2 linked regions of the Planctellipticum variicoloris genome follow. The protein of the gene in region 1 interacts with the protein of each later gene in a pairwise test. Links are inferred from orthologs where the notes say so. Each region holds a gene or a part of one and is shown in the gene's direction. Other genes may lie near its edges. The genes, in order: dnaX and dnaE.

Region 1 (7,735 bases):
ACGCGCTATGTCGTTGCGTCAAATTCTGGTTCTTCTCCGCGAACTCCTCTTCCCTCTGCGTCTCCCCGAGAACTCTTACTCTTCCAGTTCCGCCTGCAGTTCACACCAGCGTTCTTCGGCGTCGACGAGCTGCGCGGCAATCGCCTCCTGCTCATCGTGCAGCCTCATTGCTTCAATCGCGTCTGTCGCCTGCATCAGCGCCGCGTGGACCTTCTTCTTCTCGTCGTCGAGCCGTGCGATTGTTTTCTCGACGGTCGACATCTCTTTCCGCAGTTCGCGTTCGTTCTTCTTCGGTCCTTTGGCGACCGGCGTCGATTCGCGGCCCGGAACCGGGGGAACCTTCGCCCGGCGGGCGGCTTCTTCGCGCTCGCCTTCTTCGATCTCCTTGTTGACCGAGTACAGATACGCGTCGTACTGACCGCCGTAGAGGGTAACCCGGCCGTCGCGGACTTCGATGATGCAGTTGGCCACCCGCTTCATGAAGTGCCGGTCGTGGCTGGTGAAGATCACCGTCCCCTTGTAGGCGATCAACGCCTCGGCGAGGGCTTCGATCGTGTCAACGTCGAGGTGGTTGCCCGGTTCGTCGAGGATCAGAACGTTGCACTGACTGAGGAGCAGACCGGCCATGCAGAGCCGGGCGCGCTCGCCGCCGGAGAGGACCGAGACTTTCTTCTGCACCGCTTCGCCGCGGAACAGCATGGCGCCCGCCAGATCCAGAATCTGCTGGTCGCGGGTTCCCGGCGCCGCCTGGGCATAGAGGTAATCGAGAACAGTCTGCTTCTCGGGCAGGCTGGTGTAGACGTGCTGGGCGTAGACACCGATCTGGCAGCCGTGACCCCAGCGAACGTCGCCCGCCAGCGGCTTCAGGGAGTCGACGAGCGTCCGCAGGAACGTGGTTTTCCCCTGGCCGTTGTCTCCCACGATCGCCGCCCGCGTGCCGTGATCGATTTCCAGCGTGATGTCGTCAGCAATTTTCCGCTCGGCGTAGCCAATCGCCACGTCGCGGCAGCGGACCGCCGGTCCCTGGCGGGGATCGACCTGCGGCGCACGGATACACGCCGTCGGCTCATCGGCTTCGATCTCGATCGTTTCCAGACGTTCGAGCTGCTTGCTCTTGGAACGGGCCTGCGTCGCCGTGCTGGCGCGGGCTTTGTTCTTGGCGATGAATTCTTCGAGGTGTTTGCGTTTGGCAAGGACTGCGGCGTTGGACCGTTCTTTATGTTCCTTCTGGTCCCGCTGATATTCGAGATAGGCTTCGATCTTTCCAGGAAACATCGTGAGCTTGCCGCGGGTCAGGTCGAGCGTGTGCGTGCACGTTTCCTGCAGGAAGGACCGGTCGTGCGAAACAATCAGGCAGGCCTCGCGATAGTTCCGCAGAAAGTGCTCCAGCAGAATCTGTGTCCGCAGATCGAGGAAGTTGGTCGGTTCGTCCAGCAGGAGCAGGTTGGGCTCGTGCAGCAGCAGGGCCGCCAGCTTGACGCGGGTCTGCCAGCCGCCGGAGAGCTTGGCGATCGGCCCGTCGAGATAGGCCCCCTTCAATTCGAACTGACCGGCGACTTCACCGCACTTCCAGTCAGGCTGGCCGCTGTCGCGCATCAGAAACTCGAGGGCGGTTTCGCCAGGTTTGAAGGGATCGTGCTGCCGCAGATACCCCAGCCGCAGGTTGTTCGAGCGCGTGACTTCGCCCTGATCCAGCTCCTCTTCGCCGAGCAGAATCCGCAGCAGGGTACTTTTCCCGGCTCCGTTCCGGCCGACAAACCCCACCTTGACGTCTTCCGTCAGCGCAGCTTCCGCTCCGTCCAGCAACACCTGCGACCCATAATTCTTATGGGCGTTCCTGATCTGCATCAACACGGCCATCCGGCGGAAACCCTCGCTGAAACGGACAAAAAACGAAGTCGACTTAATGACTGCCGGACCGGCAGCCCGATGCCCGAAGGCAGCCTGAGCCTGAATCTTACCGAAATCCCGTCCGACCGGAACCCTGACCGGTCCAAACCGACCTGCTCGCGTTCCGTCCAGGCCGCCGCCAAAGTCGACCGAATTCCCTGTGCGAACTTGACTTCCGGCGGCGGAAACAAATACTGGGACTGTGGCCTTTCGGGCCTTCGCATTGCGTCGGCAGGCGGGGAGTCGGAAAGCTGCCTCTTTTCGCGGTGAGGCCGTGTGAACCGGGTCAGGTCGTAACTGAAGCAGCCCTAAGCAGTTGGTTCTCAGGTGCGGACGGAGGCAGCTTTGCGGCTCCCCGTTCCTTTTTTGCAATCGAGCCGCACGGACCGCCAATCGGGCTGAGTCCCCTGCCGCGGCGCGGGCGAAATGGTACCATGCGACGGCCCCGGCAAGCTCTCCGCAGTCTGCCTGTTCGGCCATCCGCCGGGGCGGCTTTTCCCGGGACTTTGCCGGCATGGATACGCAATACACCGCACTCGCTCGACGCTTCCGCCCGCAGACGTTTTCGGAAGTCGTCGGCCAGGAGCGCATCGCTCAGACGCTGCGCAACGCCATCCTCGAAAACCGAGTCGCCCACGCCTATCTCTTCACCGGGGCGCGGGGCGTCGGCAAGACGTCGATGGCCCGGATATTCGCAAAGGCCCTGAACTGTCCAAACACCAAAGACGGCGTCCCCTGCAACGAGTGCGAGATCTGCCGGGGCATTTCCGCGGGCAACGACGTTGACGTGTCCGAGATCGACGGCGCCTCGAATCGCGGCATCGACGACATCCGCTCGCTGCGGGCGAACGTCAACGTCCGCTCGATGCGGTCGAAGTACAAAGTCTACATTATCGACGAAGTTCACATGCTGACGAAGGAGGCGTTCAACGCCCTCCTGAAGACGCTGGAAGAACCGCCGCCGCTCGTCAAATTCGTCTTCTGCACGACCGAGCCGAATAAAGTCCCCGACACGATTCTGTCCCGCTGCCAGCGGTTCGATTTCGGAACGATTTCTACCGACAACATTGAAATTCGCCTGTCGCAGCTCGCTGAGGCAGAAGGCTTCACGGTCGACCAGGAGGCCCTGGAGCTGGTTGCCCGGCGGGCGGCCGGTTCAATGCGTGACAGCCAGTCCCTGTTCGACCAGCTCCTGGCCTTCGGCGCGCAGCACATCACTGCAGCCGACGTCCATCGCCTGCTGGGGACGGCGCCCGACCAGCGGTTGATTGATCTGATCGAGGCGATGATCGACCGGCGGCGCGATGCGGCCTTGTCACAATTTCAAGTCGCGTTGAATGATGGGGTGCAACTGGAGGCTTTCACCGACCAGTTGTTGAATTATTTCCGGGATCTGATGGTCGCTGCCTGTGGAGCCGAGGGCGTTCAGCTTTTGAGCGTGGGGCGGGATTGCCTGCCGAAGCTCCAGGAACAGTCCCGGCGCTGGGGTCTGGAGAACGTGGTAGCGGCGTTGCAGATCTTCGCCGATACCAAGGGCCGGATGCAGCGGGTGACATACGGTCGGGCGCTCGCCGAGCTGGCTCTCGTCCGGCTGTCGCTGCTGGCCGATATGGAGCGACTCGACGACCTTCTGTCGCAACTCAAGGCGGGCAATGCCGTTGTCGCCAGCGGAACCGCCCGTCCGACGAGTGCTCCGCCACCTCGGCTGGCGGCCTCGACGAGCCCTGTTCCGGCCCCAAGCCTGCCAGCGCAAAAAAAAAATGAGCGACTGACGCCCCCTCCGGCGGAGGTGGCTTCAGGTGCGGATTCGCCGGTGACTGGGAGTCGAGATCCGGCTCCAATCGAGGCTGCGGCGCCCCCCCCGGTGATCGCATTTCAGCCGGGACTTGAGGCGGAACTGCACCGCCTCATGTTGTCCCGCTTGACCGACATGACTGGGACTCACCTGGCGAAAGTCGTGTCAACTGCAATTTCCGGACCAAATCGACTGGATTTCTCATTTTCTGCGAGCTATGATATCGGACGGAAGGCGTGCGAGCGGCCGGAAGTCCAAGCCCGGCTAGAGAGTTTGGTCAAAGAGCTGACTGGCCAGGACGTACGGATTCAGTTCCGTACCGTGGTCACCGAAGCTCCAGAAGCCAAACCTCAGCCCGCTCAGCCGACGAACAGTCGACGCAAAGTGGTGGAGTCACCCGAAGACCCGCTGGTCCAGGAAGTTGCGAAAACCTTCGGGATCGAGCGCTGGCTCCGGCAGGAGGTTCTGGCCGAGGTGGTCGAGGCCCCGGCTGGCGGAGACCTGCCCGAGGAATAGACAGTCATGTTCAAGCAACTGGGAAACCTGACCGCCCTGCTCCAGCAGGCCCAGTCGATGTCGGCCCACATGAAGGGGGTCCAGGAACGTCTGGCCGGCCGACGCTGCACGGGTCGTGCGCCCGGCGGGCAGGTCGAGATCGAGGTCAATGGCCAGAACGAAGTGCTGAACTGCCGGATCGATCCCGCGCTACTCGCAGCCGGCAATCCGCGGACGGTCGAGCAGCTCGTCGTCGCGGCGGCGAATGACGCAATCGGCCAGGCGCGAGCCGCTGCGGCCGAGGAGATGCAGCAGGCGACTGGCGGGCTGAAACTGCCGGGAATCTCGGAAATGCTCGCAGGCCTGGGCTTGGGCGGAGCTCCCCGATAGCCGGCTCCGCAGGAATGGAACTCCAGGAACGACAGCATGGCCCGTGTGAATGAAACCGCTCGGCACCCCTACGGTGAAGCGGTGGGAAATCTGATTGAGCAGTTCGCTTCGCTGCCCGGAATCGGGCGGAAGTCGGCGGAGCGTCTGGCCAACCACGTGCTGGATTTGCCCGCGTCGGCCGCCCAGGCGCTGGCCGATTCGATCCGCCGGGTCAAACAATCGGTACATCCCTGCAAGATCTGCTTCAACCGGACCGAGGGCGAAATCTGCGACATCTGTCGCGATCCCCGTCGCGATCAGCATGTCGTCTGCGTGGTCGAGCAACCCCGCGACCTGCTGGCGCTCGAAGCCGCCGGGATTTTTCACGGCGTCTACCACGTCCTCGGGGGCCGGATTTCCCCGCTGAGCGGCGTTGGTCCCGACGACCTGACGATCGACGCTCTGCTGCATCGGATTCGGACGGCCGAGATCCGCGAAATCGTGATGGCGACCAACCCGACCCTCGAAGGGGACGGCACCTCGCTCTATATCTCCAACCTGCTGGCCGACAGCCCGGTCAAGATCACCCGGCTGGCCCGTGGCATCGCCTCGGGGAGCATCCTCGAATTTGCGAATCGCGAAATGCTGGCGGACGCCCTCCGCGGCCGTCAGGCCTTCTAGCCCACGAGTGTTTTGGCGTTTCTTGAGCCGGTCGGCGACTGTCGCTGACCGCCAATTGCTGACGAGAGAGTGACACCGAACGATGCAGCTCAATTTCTCTCAGCAAATGAAGATGAGCCAGCAGATGAAGCTGGCGCCGCGGATGATCCAGTCGATGGAGATTCTGCAGTTGCCGATCATGGCGCTGCAGGAACGCATCGAACAGGAGCTGGCGGAGAACGTCTGCCTGGAGAATCCGCTCGGCGATTCGGAGGCTCCGGGGGTCGAGGAGGAACTGCAGGCCGCCCGCGAAGAGGCCGACGAGAAGCCGATTGCGGAACGCGAACTGGTCGTCGATGCCGATCACGAAAACGCCGCCGACTTCGAACGCCTGATGGAGATGTCTTCCGACTGGCCGGAAGACAACTACACGTCGGGCAGCAAGCCGTCGTCGAATCGGATCGACGAGAGCTCCGACCGCCAGCACGACGTGATTGCCAACATCACTCAGCCCTCCCAGTCGCTTCACGACTACCTGCTCGAACAGTACGGCTACTTCAGCGTCCCCGTGGAAGTCCGCGAGTTCGGCGAGTTCATCATTCAGAATCTCGACCACAACGGCCGCCTGCAGAATGCCCTCCCCGAGCTGATGCAGGTCTACGGCCGCACGATCAGCCTTCGCGATGCTCAACAGGCTCTGGCCAACGTGCAGAAGCTCGACCCGCCCGGAGTCGGGGCGCGCGACGTGCGGGAGTGCCTGCTGCTGCAGATCACCCCCGAAACGCCGCACCGCGACTGCCTGGTGACGCTGATCACGTCGCACCTGGAAGACCTGGCGCAGAACCGGCTCCCGCTGATCGAGAAGAAGACCGGCTACTCGATCGAGGAGATCAAGGCGGCGCATCAGGAGCTGCTGAATCTCAATCCGTATCCCGGCGCGGGCTTTGAAGTCCGCCCGGTCCAGAACGTCACCCCCGACCTGTTCGTCGAGCAGGACGATCATGGTCATTACGTGGTCCGGCTGGAGGACGAGTACACGCCCCGCCTCCGGATCAGCAAAAAGTATCAGCAGCTCATCCGCGACGGCGCAGACGCTCAGACGCGGGAGTACATCAAGCGGAAGATCGACTCCGCCAAGTGGCTCATCGAGTCGATCGAACAGCGGCACAACACGCTCAAACGGGTTGCACAGGCCATCGTCGATCACCAGACGGACTTTCTGGAGAACGGCCCCGAGGCGATCGTCCCCCTCAAGATGCAGCAGATCGCCGACGTCGTCGGTGTCCACGTCACGACAGTCTCGCGGGCCGTCGACGACAAGTGGATCCAGACGCCCCGCGGGCTGTTTCCGCTGAAGCGATTCTTCGGCGGCGGCACGGTGAACTCGGAAGGCGAAGAAGTCGCCTGGGACATCATCCGACTGAAGCTCAAGGAGATCGTCGGCAACGAGGACAAGAACGACCCGCTCAGCGACGACGCGCTCGTCGAGGAGCTCGCCAAAGAAGGTTACCAGCTTGCCCGCCGGACGGTGACGAAGTACCGCAAGGCGCTCAACATCCCGTCGTCACGGCAGCGCAAAGCGTACTGAGCGCCGCAACGGGTCATTTTTCGCAGGGTCCGCTGTGCAGACCGATTCCGGTTGGAGGCTGCCGGGCGACTTGCTGATCCGCACCGCGGCCTCTACCCGTGGAATTCCCACGAGCCCCCGACGGGAACCGTATTCGCCGTCGGCACTTCGTTGACGTCTTCCATCACCGAGAAGTAGTTCTCGACGGCGAAGTCGAACGCCTCGGGCGTCATCTTTCGCGGCTGGATGCGGTAGGCGCAGTAGTTCCGCACCTGCAGCAGCAAGTCGCGGGGCTGGCACGAGCGGAAGGGACGCTCCGCCTCGCGATAGTGGCGGTCGACGAGATAATCCACGGCCATGTCGTCGTACTGAAATCCGAGCTTCGGGGAGACCCGGCGGAAGATCTCGCGGAACTCCCGCTCCGTCGGATCGGGAATCTCGATCTTGTAGGGAATTCGCCGCAGGAAGGCGCCGTCAACCAGATCTTTCGGCTGCAGGTTCGTCGAAAAGATGATGAGCTGATCGAACGGGACCTGAATCTTCTTGCCGCTTGGCAGATTCAGGAAGTCATAGCGTTTCTCAAGGGGCACGATCCACCGGTTGAGGAGCTCGTCAACCGGCATCCGCTGCCGGCCGAAGTCGTCGATCACCAGCGTGCCGCAGTTGCTCTTGAGCTGCAGCGGAGCTTCGCAGATCCGCGTCTGCAGATTCTGCGTCACTTCCAGCTCGTTCATGGTCAATTCACCGCCTGCGACCACAGTCGGGCGGACGATCTGCACCCAGCGACCGTCGACGCCGCTCAGGTCGAACAGACCATCTCCCTTCTCCAGGGGAACCTCTTCGTGAACGCCCGGGTCGAACAGCCGGATGATGTCGCCGTCCACGGACAGCGTCCGGGGAATCCAGATCGTCGAACCGAAGCACTGGGTGACCCGTTCGGCGATGCTGGTCTTGCCGTT
Region 2 (8,879 bases), 1.9 Mb from region 1 along the record:
AGGAGATTCGCAAGGCCGGACGAGTCCAGCATTCAACAGAAATTGTCGCCTACGTTCTCGGTGCGACGCTCGAAGATGGCTTGGAATCTGCTGAGTACGGTGAGAACACTCATATTATTCCGATGGTTTATCAGACTGTCTTGCGGAAGGCGCACCAACGAACCTTCAATCTCCAACTGCGCCTTCAGACGTCACAGGCGACTATCACATCCGATCCCGAAGTCGATGAAGTGCTCCGCGTTGATCCCCAGAGGGAGCTATTTGGGGAGGATGCAACTCCGTCTCCCTACTTCGCCCGTGTGGCTGAGCCTATCAACGCGACTTCCTCGGTGCTGGACGGTGATTGCAGCGGCCTGGATTCAAAGTGACGTGAAGTCTCTTCGTTGGATGTTCTGTCACTGGAGTGAACAGCGAGGGCCTGTTTGCAACGCCGCTGACGCTGATTGCGCAGCGCCGCAGGATCGCGTCTAAGAGCGAGCGGGTGAGCAGCGTTTGGCATCGTCGCGTTAACTGCAGCGATGGATATGCCGCTTGGATCGTGTCACTCAAACACATCCGCGAGCCGGCAGCGGAAACCCGGTACAACGTCTTCTCCAGCGAGATACTCTTCCTCCGAAAGCGTAATTGGCGATCGGCCGGTGCGATAGATGATTGCCCTTCGCTGGGTACCGTCGACCAGCCAGACCAATTTCGTTCCGGCCGCCAGCCACAGTTTGATGTTTCGCTGGAAATCCTTTGAACCGTCGTCTGGAGCGACGATCTCGACGACGAGATCCGGCGGACCCGGAAAGAAAAATGTCGGGATGCCGGTTCGGGCGAGCAGTTCCGTCGAGAGAAACACTGCCGCTGGAGTCAGAACGGTATCGGGGTTTCGCTGGAGGATGAATCCACCGCCACTGCCGCCGACTCTCCCCAGGTTGTTTGCATCGGCGAATTCCGCCAGACGAAAAGCGATTTCGCCGGCGAGGAGTCCGTCTCGACAGCCGTAATACGGATACTCGTGAAGTTTGCCCTCAATCAGGTCTGCCCGCATCAGGTCTGGCGAGAGTTCGAACAGTTGCTCGGCGGTCATCAGCGTCGAGGTGGACATCTCGTCCTCCGGGGGAAATTGCGGCTTACCCTGCCAGCATAACACGAGGCAAACGCTGCGAATAAAGTGAATCACCGAACTGCAGACGCAGTCTCGAAGCACATCGACTGAACTCCGTCGGCAGTTCACATTACGAAAGCACATCCCCCAACCGACACCGAAACCCCGGCACGACGTCTTCGCCAGTCAGATCGTCGTTGGCGGAAATCGTGACGGAATCGAGACCCGGTCGATAGATCACTGCCGTACGTTTTCTCGGATGAATCAGCCAGACCAGACGTGCTCCAGCAGCGAGCCAGATCCGGGCCTTCTCCTCGTACTGTTTCGGGCGATCCGTGGGAGAGATCACTTCCAGCACCAGATCGGGGGCGCCGTTGTAGAACGAGCTGGGAACGCCGGTCTGCGCCAGACTCTCGCTCGAAATGAACGCACCGTCCGGAACCAGCACCGTGTCGGGCTCGCGGCGGATCACAAATCCGACTTCGGCAAAGGCACGGCCGGCGGGATTCCGCTTCAGGAAATCTCGCAATTCCGCCATCAATTCCAGGCTCACCAGTCCGTGTTCTGCTCCGCTGGGAGTCATTTCTCGCAGTTCCCCCTCGATCAGCTCGGCCCGTGGAAGGCGGGGCGAGAGTTCGAACAGTTGCTCGGCGGTCATCAGCGTCGAGGTGGACATCGCGTCCTCCGGGAGAAAAGCAGCCTGTCGACACACCATACCACGACCTGAACAGAGTGGAATCCCGGTTCAGGCGACTCACGCGCGATAAGACCGGGGCATCGCGAGGATGCTCCTGCCCCGGTCACCCGATTTGCAAGGGAGAATTCGCGGGAAACAATTCGTTTTTTCCCCGCGGTTGAGGTCACGCCGCGGGACGGTAGAATCGGGTCATCAACTGCCCCCTTCTGCCGACACACGGAAGTGATATCATGACGGACGCGCGTCCCTTCGCCCACCTCCACTGCCATACGCACTTCAGCCTGCTCGACGGGGCGACGCGCATCTCAGACAGCGATCGCGAAGACCTCGTCAAGAAGGTCAAAGGGTCGGGGATGAACTCCGTGGCGATCACCGACCACGGCAACCTGTACGGCTCGCTGGAGTTCTACAACGCCTGCAAGGGGAGCGGGCTGAACCCGATCATCGGGCTGGAGGCCTACATCGCGCCCGGTTCCCGGTTCGACAAAAAGGGGGCCAGCAAGGTCAAGGAGGCCAGCTATCACCTGACGCTGCTGGCGATGAATCTGACCGGGTTCCGCAACCTGATCACGATGTCGTCCAAGTCCTTCCTCGAAGGCTTCTACTACAAGCCCCGCATCGACAAGGAGCTGCTCGCCGGTCACAGCGAGGGGATCATCTGCCTGTCGGGCTGCGCGGCGGGCGAGCTGTCGCACTACCTGCTCGCCGACGACTGGGAGGCCGCCGAGAAGCTGACGAAGTGGTACGTCGACGTCTTCGGCGACCGCTTTTACATGGAGATCCAGAACGCCGGCTTTCAGATTCAGAAGGAGTGCATGGACCGGACGGTCGACCTGGCCAACCGGATGGGACTCCCGCTGGTCGCGACCAACGACGCCCACTACCTGAACCGGGAAGACGCGGCGGTGCAGGACGTGCTGCTGTGCGTGAACACCAAGTCCGAACGGAGCGACCTGAACCGCATGCGGATGGACAGCGATCAGCTCTTCGTCCGCACCCCCGACGAAATGTACGCGGCGTTTCCGGGCTTCGAAGACGCGGTCGCCCGGTCGCAGGAGATCGCCGACCGGGTCGACATCAAGCTCGGCAAGGAACGGTACTACCCGGTCTTCCAGTGCCCGGACGAGCTGAGCGACGTCGATTACCTGCGGCTCCTCTGCGAAAAGGGGATGGAGTGGCGGTACGGCAAGGAAAACATCACTGACGAACACCGCGCCCGGCTCGACCGCGAACTCGGCGTCATCCAGAAAATGGGTTACCCCAGCTACTTCTTGATCGTCTGGGACTTCGTCCGCTTCGCGATGGATCAGGGCATTCCCTGCAGCGCGCGCGGTTCGGCGTGCGGGGCGCTGGTGGCCTACGTGCTGGGGCTCAGCCACGTCTGCCCGCTGCAGTACGACCTGCTGTTCGAGCGATTTCTCGACGAAAGCCGGACGGAACCCCCCGATATCGATATCGACTTCTGCCGCGATCGCCGGCAGGCGGTCATCGACTACACCAAGCAGAAATACGGCGAAGCGAACGTCTCGCAGATCGGTACGTTCGGCACGCTGAAGGCCAAGGCGGCGATTCGGGACGTCGGCCGCGCACTGTCGATCCCCCTCCCCCGCGTCGACGCCGTCGCGAAAATGATCCCGGAAGAGCTGAATATCGAGCTGAAGGAGGCTCTCGAAAAGAGCGCCGAGCTGAAGGAGCAGTACGAGGGGGATCCGCAGATCCGCGAACTGCTCGACATGGCGATTCAGCTCGAAGGGCTGGCGCGCAGTGCGGGAACGCACGCGGCCGGCGTGGTGGTGGCCGACCGGCCGATCGGCGACTACGTGCCATTGCAGACGATCTCGGGCAAGACCGACGTCGTGACGCAGTGGGACGGGCCGACGGTCGAAAAAGCCGGCTTCCTGAAAATGGACTTTCTGGGCCTGCGGAACCTGACGATCCTCGACAAGGCGGTGATCAACGTCCGGAAGCACCGCGGCGTGGAGATCGACCCCGTCAAGCTGCCGATCGACGACAAGGAGACGTTCGCCCTGCTGCAGCGAGGGGAAACGAAGGGGATCTTCCAGCTTGAGTCGGGCGGGATGCGCGACCTGCTGACGAAGATGAAGCCCGACAGCTTCCTCGACATCATCGCCACCTCGGCCCTCTACCGGCCCGGTCCGCTCGAAGGCGGCATGGTGATGACCTACGTGGACGTCAAACACGGCCGGCAGCCGCTGCCCCGCGTCCACCCGATCATGGACAGCATCCTGGACGAGACCTACGGGGTCATGGTCTACCAGGAACAGGTCATGCGGATTCTCAACCGCCTCGGCGGGATCGAGCTGTCGCAGTCGTATCAGTGCATCAAGGCGATCAGCAAAAAGAAGCTGGAGACGATCGCCAAGTACCGGGCGCAGTTCCTGGAAGGCTCCGCCGCGAACGGCCTGGCCGAGCAGACCGCCATTGAGCTGTTCGGCATGATCGAAAAGTTCGCCGGGTATGGCTTCAACAAGTCGCACTCGACGGCGTACGGGGCGGTGGCCTATCAGACGGCATATCTGAAGGCGCACTATCCGGCCGAGTTCATGGCCGCCCTGCTCTCCTGCGAAATGGAAGACACCGACCGGATCTCCGAGCACGTCGATGACTGCCGGCGGATGAAGATCGAAATCCTTCCGCCGGATATCAACCACAGCGAGGTCGAGTTCGGTGTGCTGGGGGACAAGCTGACGTTCGGTCTCGGCGCTCTGAAAGGCGTGGGCGAGGCGGCATTGCACGCCATCGTCGAAGAGCGGACCGCAAACGGGCCGTTCACCAGCATCTTTGATCTGGCGGAACGGATCGACCCGAAAGCCCTCAACAAGTCTGTGCTGGAACTGCTGGTGAAGGCGGGGGCGCTCGACTGCCTCGGCGGCCGGCGGTCGCAGTTGATCACGGTCGTCGAGCGGGCGGTGCAGGCGTCGCAGTCGCGGCATAAGGACAAGGCGCGGGGGCAGAAGAACCTGTTCGGCGGCGATGACGACGAAGCGACCCCCGAGGAAGCCGCGGCGGCGGTGATGACCGCCCTGCCCGACGTCCCCGAGTGGTCGCAGCGCGAGAAGCTGCAGTACGAAAAGGAGACGCTCGGCTTCTACCTGACCAGTCACCCGCTGACCGAGCTGGCGGACCAGCTCCGGTCGTACGCGACGCACGCCGCGCGCGAGCTCGTCGAACTCGATGACGGGTCCGAAGTCGTGCTGGGGGGGATGATTTCCGCGATCAAGAAGGCGACGACGAAGAAGCCGAGCCGGAACGGGCATTCCAAGTACGTGAACTTCGACTTCGAAGATCCGAGCGGCGTGGTCCGCTGCATCATGTGGCCGGAAGACTTCGCCCGGCTGGGGGAAAAGGTCGAACAGGACGCGGTGCGGTTCCTGAAGGGAAAAGTCGACAAGCGGAGCCGGGAGCCGAACGTCGTCGTCGATTCGATGTGGACGCTGGAAGAAGTCGAGCGGGACTTCACGCGGCAGGTGGCGATCAAGTTTCAGAAGGGGGTCCACGACACGCGCGTCGTCAACCGCGTGCGGGACATTCTGAACAAGCACCCCGGGCGGACGGAGGTGGTGCTCTTCGTGGATACCGCCGAGGACGCGCAGCCCTCGGCCCGGATCCGGTTCATCGCGCAGAAGCCGCTGGAGCAGAAGGTGAGTTGTACGCGGGAGCTGCGGACCGAGCTGAGCGATGCGCTGGGGGACGGGAACCTGAAGTTCATGGCGGAACCGCGCACGGCGAGTCGGTCGGGGGGGAGCGTGGGGCGGTAGTTGTTGGGGGGCGGATTTCGACGACTCCGGCTGAAGGGCATCGGCGGGTTGGCTCGAGTCGGAGTCGCCGTTCGACTGTCGATGGGCATGCAGGGCGCGAAAGAATTCGGAAAACCGTTTCCGAAGTGGCCAGTTGCCGCCATTCGGTCCTTCGGTCCAGTTCGGCTCCCAGTGCGGACGCAGGATCGATTCCTGTTCGAGCGCCGGAATGGATTCCAGCACAGTCAGCATGCGATCGAGTTCTTCCGCCGATAACCTCTGCCAGACGCTGTCGGCCAGGTAGGCCGCGTTGAAGTTTCGCAGCAGCCGGCGCGACCAGAAATCGCGGACCCAGTCCGGAACCTGCAATTCAGGGATCGTTGCGACAAGCCGCGCCAGCGGGACGATGTCTTCGTTGCGGTAGCCCGGGTACGGCGGCGGGTTCCAATGGGGCGGGAAGTCGCCGGAAACGTGGCTCGATTGAAATTCGAGGGCTTCCCGATAGCGGCCGGCCTGGATGTCATGAGCCATGACCGTCGCACGCTGTTGGGCGGACTGGCCGATCGTCAGCAGCCAGCCGCCGATGATGAGCAAAACGATCGAGAGGACCCACAGCGGCAGCTTGACTCGCTCTGGGCGGGACGTCTGTCGCTCATTCGCCGGCCAGGCTGTGGCACAGGCCGTCGTGAACATGATGAGCAGAATCGGCGCGGCGAGGAAGGAGACGGCGCCGATCAGCAGCCGGGCTCCAATCAGGCGACTTTCGGCGGCGGACAGTCGGTTTCCCGACATGATGTCAAAGATGGGCCAGGGGGAGAAAAGGTTTGCGGCGATGATGACCGCGTCGCTGTAGGTCAGCACGATGGCCGCGGCGATCCAGGTGGGGACGCTCCACAGAACCTGAATCACGCGGATGATGACGACCACGCGCCAGAGAGCCACGATCCCCAGCATCCAGAAATTCGCTTCGACCGCATTCCCTTCGTCCAGGAAACGTTCCACGGGAATGGCATAGATCCACGCCAGCGGGGCGGTCATCCAGAAACAGCGGAGAAAGTCTGCATAGCTGGGACAGTTCCACGGCAGGCGTTTGGAATAATTGATGTTCCAGAGCAAACCCCACAGCAGGAACGAACTGGCCAGTGAAGCCAGCAGCGGCAGGAACAGGTGGATCGGCTCGGCGGCGAGATCGGAGCGGTCGTATTCTCGCGCGAGAGCGGCTCCGAAGACGAACAGGACGCCGAGCAGCAGAGCGCCTTGGCTGCGGGCGACCGTCTCAATCGCGTCCTTCCGCAGCAGCAGAAATCGAACCAGCGTGTGGAGCGTCATACGGAGCTTTCTTCGCGTGGATTCCGCGGACGGGCAATCCGCCAGATCTGGTTGCGCAGTCTCTGTCGCTGGCGGGAGGGGCCGTCCGCGTAGACTCGCTGCAGGACCTCCAGGAAGCCCGTTTCGAGCTCGGGGACAGTCATCGCGTCGGGTTGATAAGTGACGTCGAACAGCGTGTACGCGGACCAGCCCTGGTCCCGCCGGAGGCGTCCCTGACGCTGCAGTTGCCGATAGAGGGCCGTGCCGGGGAAAGGCGTCTGCAGCGTTACCTGGACGTCGGCGAAGTCGGCGGTTTCGAGGAACTGGGCCAGCCGGTCGAGCGACTGGCGGGTTTCGCCGTCGGCTCCAACGATGAAGCAGGCGTTGACGCTGACCCCGGCCTGCTGGATGGCGTCAATCGCCCGGCAGATGCGGTCAAACTCGGCTTGCTTGCCTCCCATGCCGGGATAGCGGAAAACGAGCGATTCGACGCCGATCAGCACCTGTCGGCAGCCCGAGCGGGCCAGCCGCGCGAGGAGCTCCGGCCGTTCGCCGAGCCGCCAGTCGTTTTCGGTGAAGTACGGCAGCCCGGAGTCTGCGAGAGTTTCCAGCAGATCGAACCGTGGTGTCGGCCCGGCGAACGTGTTGTCGTCGGCCAGTTCCAGCAGCGGCCGGTGCGGACCGGTGTGTTCGCGGATCGCGGTCAATTCCCGGCGGACCTGCGCGACCGGCTTCTCGCGGTAGCGACCGAGCAGCCGGCTGGCGGCGCAGAAGGAGCAGGCCAGCGGGCAGCCGCGCTGGGTCTGCAGGGTATAGCGGGCCAGTCGGCCGCCGGGAATCAGCGACCAGCGGGGGATCGGGCTGGTTTCGGGGAATTTCCAGTCGGAAGCGTAGTACTGTGGCCGGAGCCGGTCGCGTGCCGCGTCGGTCAGGAGCGCAGGCCAGACCGGCTCGCCATCGCCCACGACGACGGCGTCGAAATGCCGTCCGGCTTCGTCCGGACAGGCGGTTGCGTGGAGTCCGCCGAGGACCGTGCGGCAGCCGCCGGTCCGCAACCGGTCACTCAGCCGGTACGCTTCCGGGACGGAAGCGGTGAGGGCCGAGACGGCGACCAGTGCGGGCTGCGTGGCGATGATCTCCGCAATCAATGCGTCAGTGACGGCCGGGGCTGCATGGTAGCTGGCGGTCCAGTCGTCCGGCAGGAGGCCGGCGAGCGTCAGGAGTCCGAGGGCCGGGAGTTCCGAGAGCGCATTCCCCCGCGCAGCAAGTCCCGGCAGCGTCAGTCCCAGCTCCAGCAACCGGGGGTTGACGATGCGGAAGCCGATCAGGGGGACGAAGGCGACGTGTGGCATGGAGATGGCCCGCCGAAGGAAACGTCGATCGTAATGCCCTGCGTCCGTCGCCCCAAGGCCGAATCTTTCCCGAGACCGCATTCCGTTTGACCCCGCCCTGCCCGACCGCGAGAATCGTGAACACTTCTTGATGCTGCCTCCCCCGAGCAGGAATGTTCCCCGATGGCTCTTTCTGCGTTTGCGAGACATTGTCTGGCGGTCGCCTGCCTGACCGTTTCTGGCGTCTGTTTCGCGGCGGATGCCCGACCGCCCAAAGTCGTGATCGTCTTTGCCGACGACCTTGGCTACGCTGATCTGGGCTGCTTCGGCGGCAAGCATGTCAGAACTCCGAACCTGGACCGGATGGCGGCCGAGGGGCGGCGGTTTACCGATTTCTACGTGGCGCAGGCGGTCTGCTCGGCGTCGCGGGCCGCCCTGCTGACCGGGTGCTATTCGCACCGCGTCGGCATTCAGGGAGCGCTGGGGCCGGCGAGTAACAACGGGATCAATGCCGAGGAGACCACGCTGGCGGAGGTGTTCAAATCCCGCGGGTATGCCACGGCGATCTATGGCAAGTGGCATCTGGGGCACCATCCCGAGTTCCTGCCGATGCGGCACGGGTTCGACGATTATTTCGGGCTGCCGTACTCGAACGACATGTGGCCGCAGCATCCGACGGCGACGTTTCCCGACCT

Evidence for each region.
Region 2: the proteins of dnaX (region 1) and dnaE interact in binary tests that used the Escherichia coli proteins (3 or more experiments, as listed by UniProt). The link is inferred for Planctellipticum variicoloris from one-to-one orthologs.

Annotation. Positions count from the first base shown.
Region 1 is NZ_CP130886.1:1,141,685-1,149,419, reverse strand. The notes cover bases 1,890-4,802. They hold dnaX (DNA polymerase III subunit gamma/tau), read left to right. Parts: upstream 1,890-2,404; coding sequence 2,405-4,201; downstream 4,202-4,802. Other genes in these bases: recR (recombination mediator RecR), read left to right, coding at 4,607-4,802; SH412_RS04530 (YbaB/EbfC family nucleoid-associated protein), read left to right, coding at 4,208-4,570. Outside these bases: SH412_RS04545 (ABC-F family ATP-binding cassette domain-containing protein), read right to left, coding at 76-1,860; more of recR, read left to right, coding at 4,803-5,230; rpoN (RNA polymerase factor sigma-54), read left to right, coding at 5,313-6,797; SH412_RS04515 (ATP-binding protein), read right to left, coding at 6,890-7,735. UniProt on the Escherichia coli protein: Part of the beta sliding clamp loading complex, which hydrolyzes ATP to load the beta clamp onto primed DNA to form the DNA replication pre-initiation complex.
Region 2 is NZ_CP130886.1:2,997,576-3,006,454, reverse strand. The notes cover bases 1,710-5,766. They hold dnaE (DNA polymerase III subunit alpha), read left to right. Parts: upstream 1,710-2,017; coding sequence 2,018-5,566; downstream 5,567-5,766. Other genes in these bases: SH412_RS11655 (Uma2 family endonuclease), read right to left, coding at 1,710-1,766. Also shown: SH412_RS11665 (ATP-binding protein), read left to right, coding at 1-368; SH412_RS11660 (Uma2 family endonuclease), read right to left, coding at 542-1,090; more of SH412_RS11655, read right to left, coding at 1,221-1,709; SH412_RS11645 (hypothetical protein), read left to right, coding at 6,017-6,691; SH412_RS11640 (B12-binding domain-containing radical SAM protein), read right to left, coding at 6,871-8,205; SH412_RS11635 (sulfatase family protein), read left to right, coding at 8,368-8,879. UniProt on the Escherichia coli protein: DNA polymerase III is a complex, multichain enzyme responsible for most of the replicative synthesis in bacteria. This DNA polymerase also exhibits 3' to 5' exonuclease activity. The alpha chain is the DNA polymerase catalytic subunit.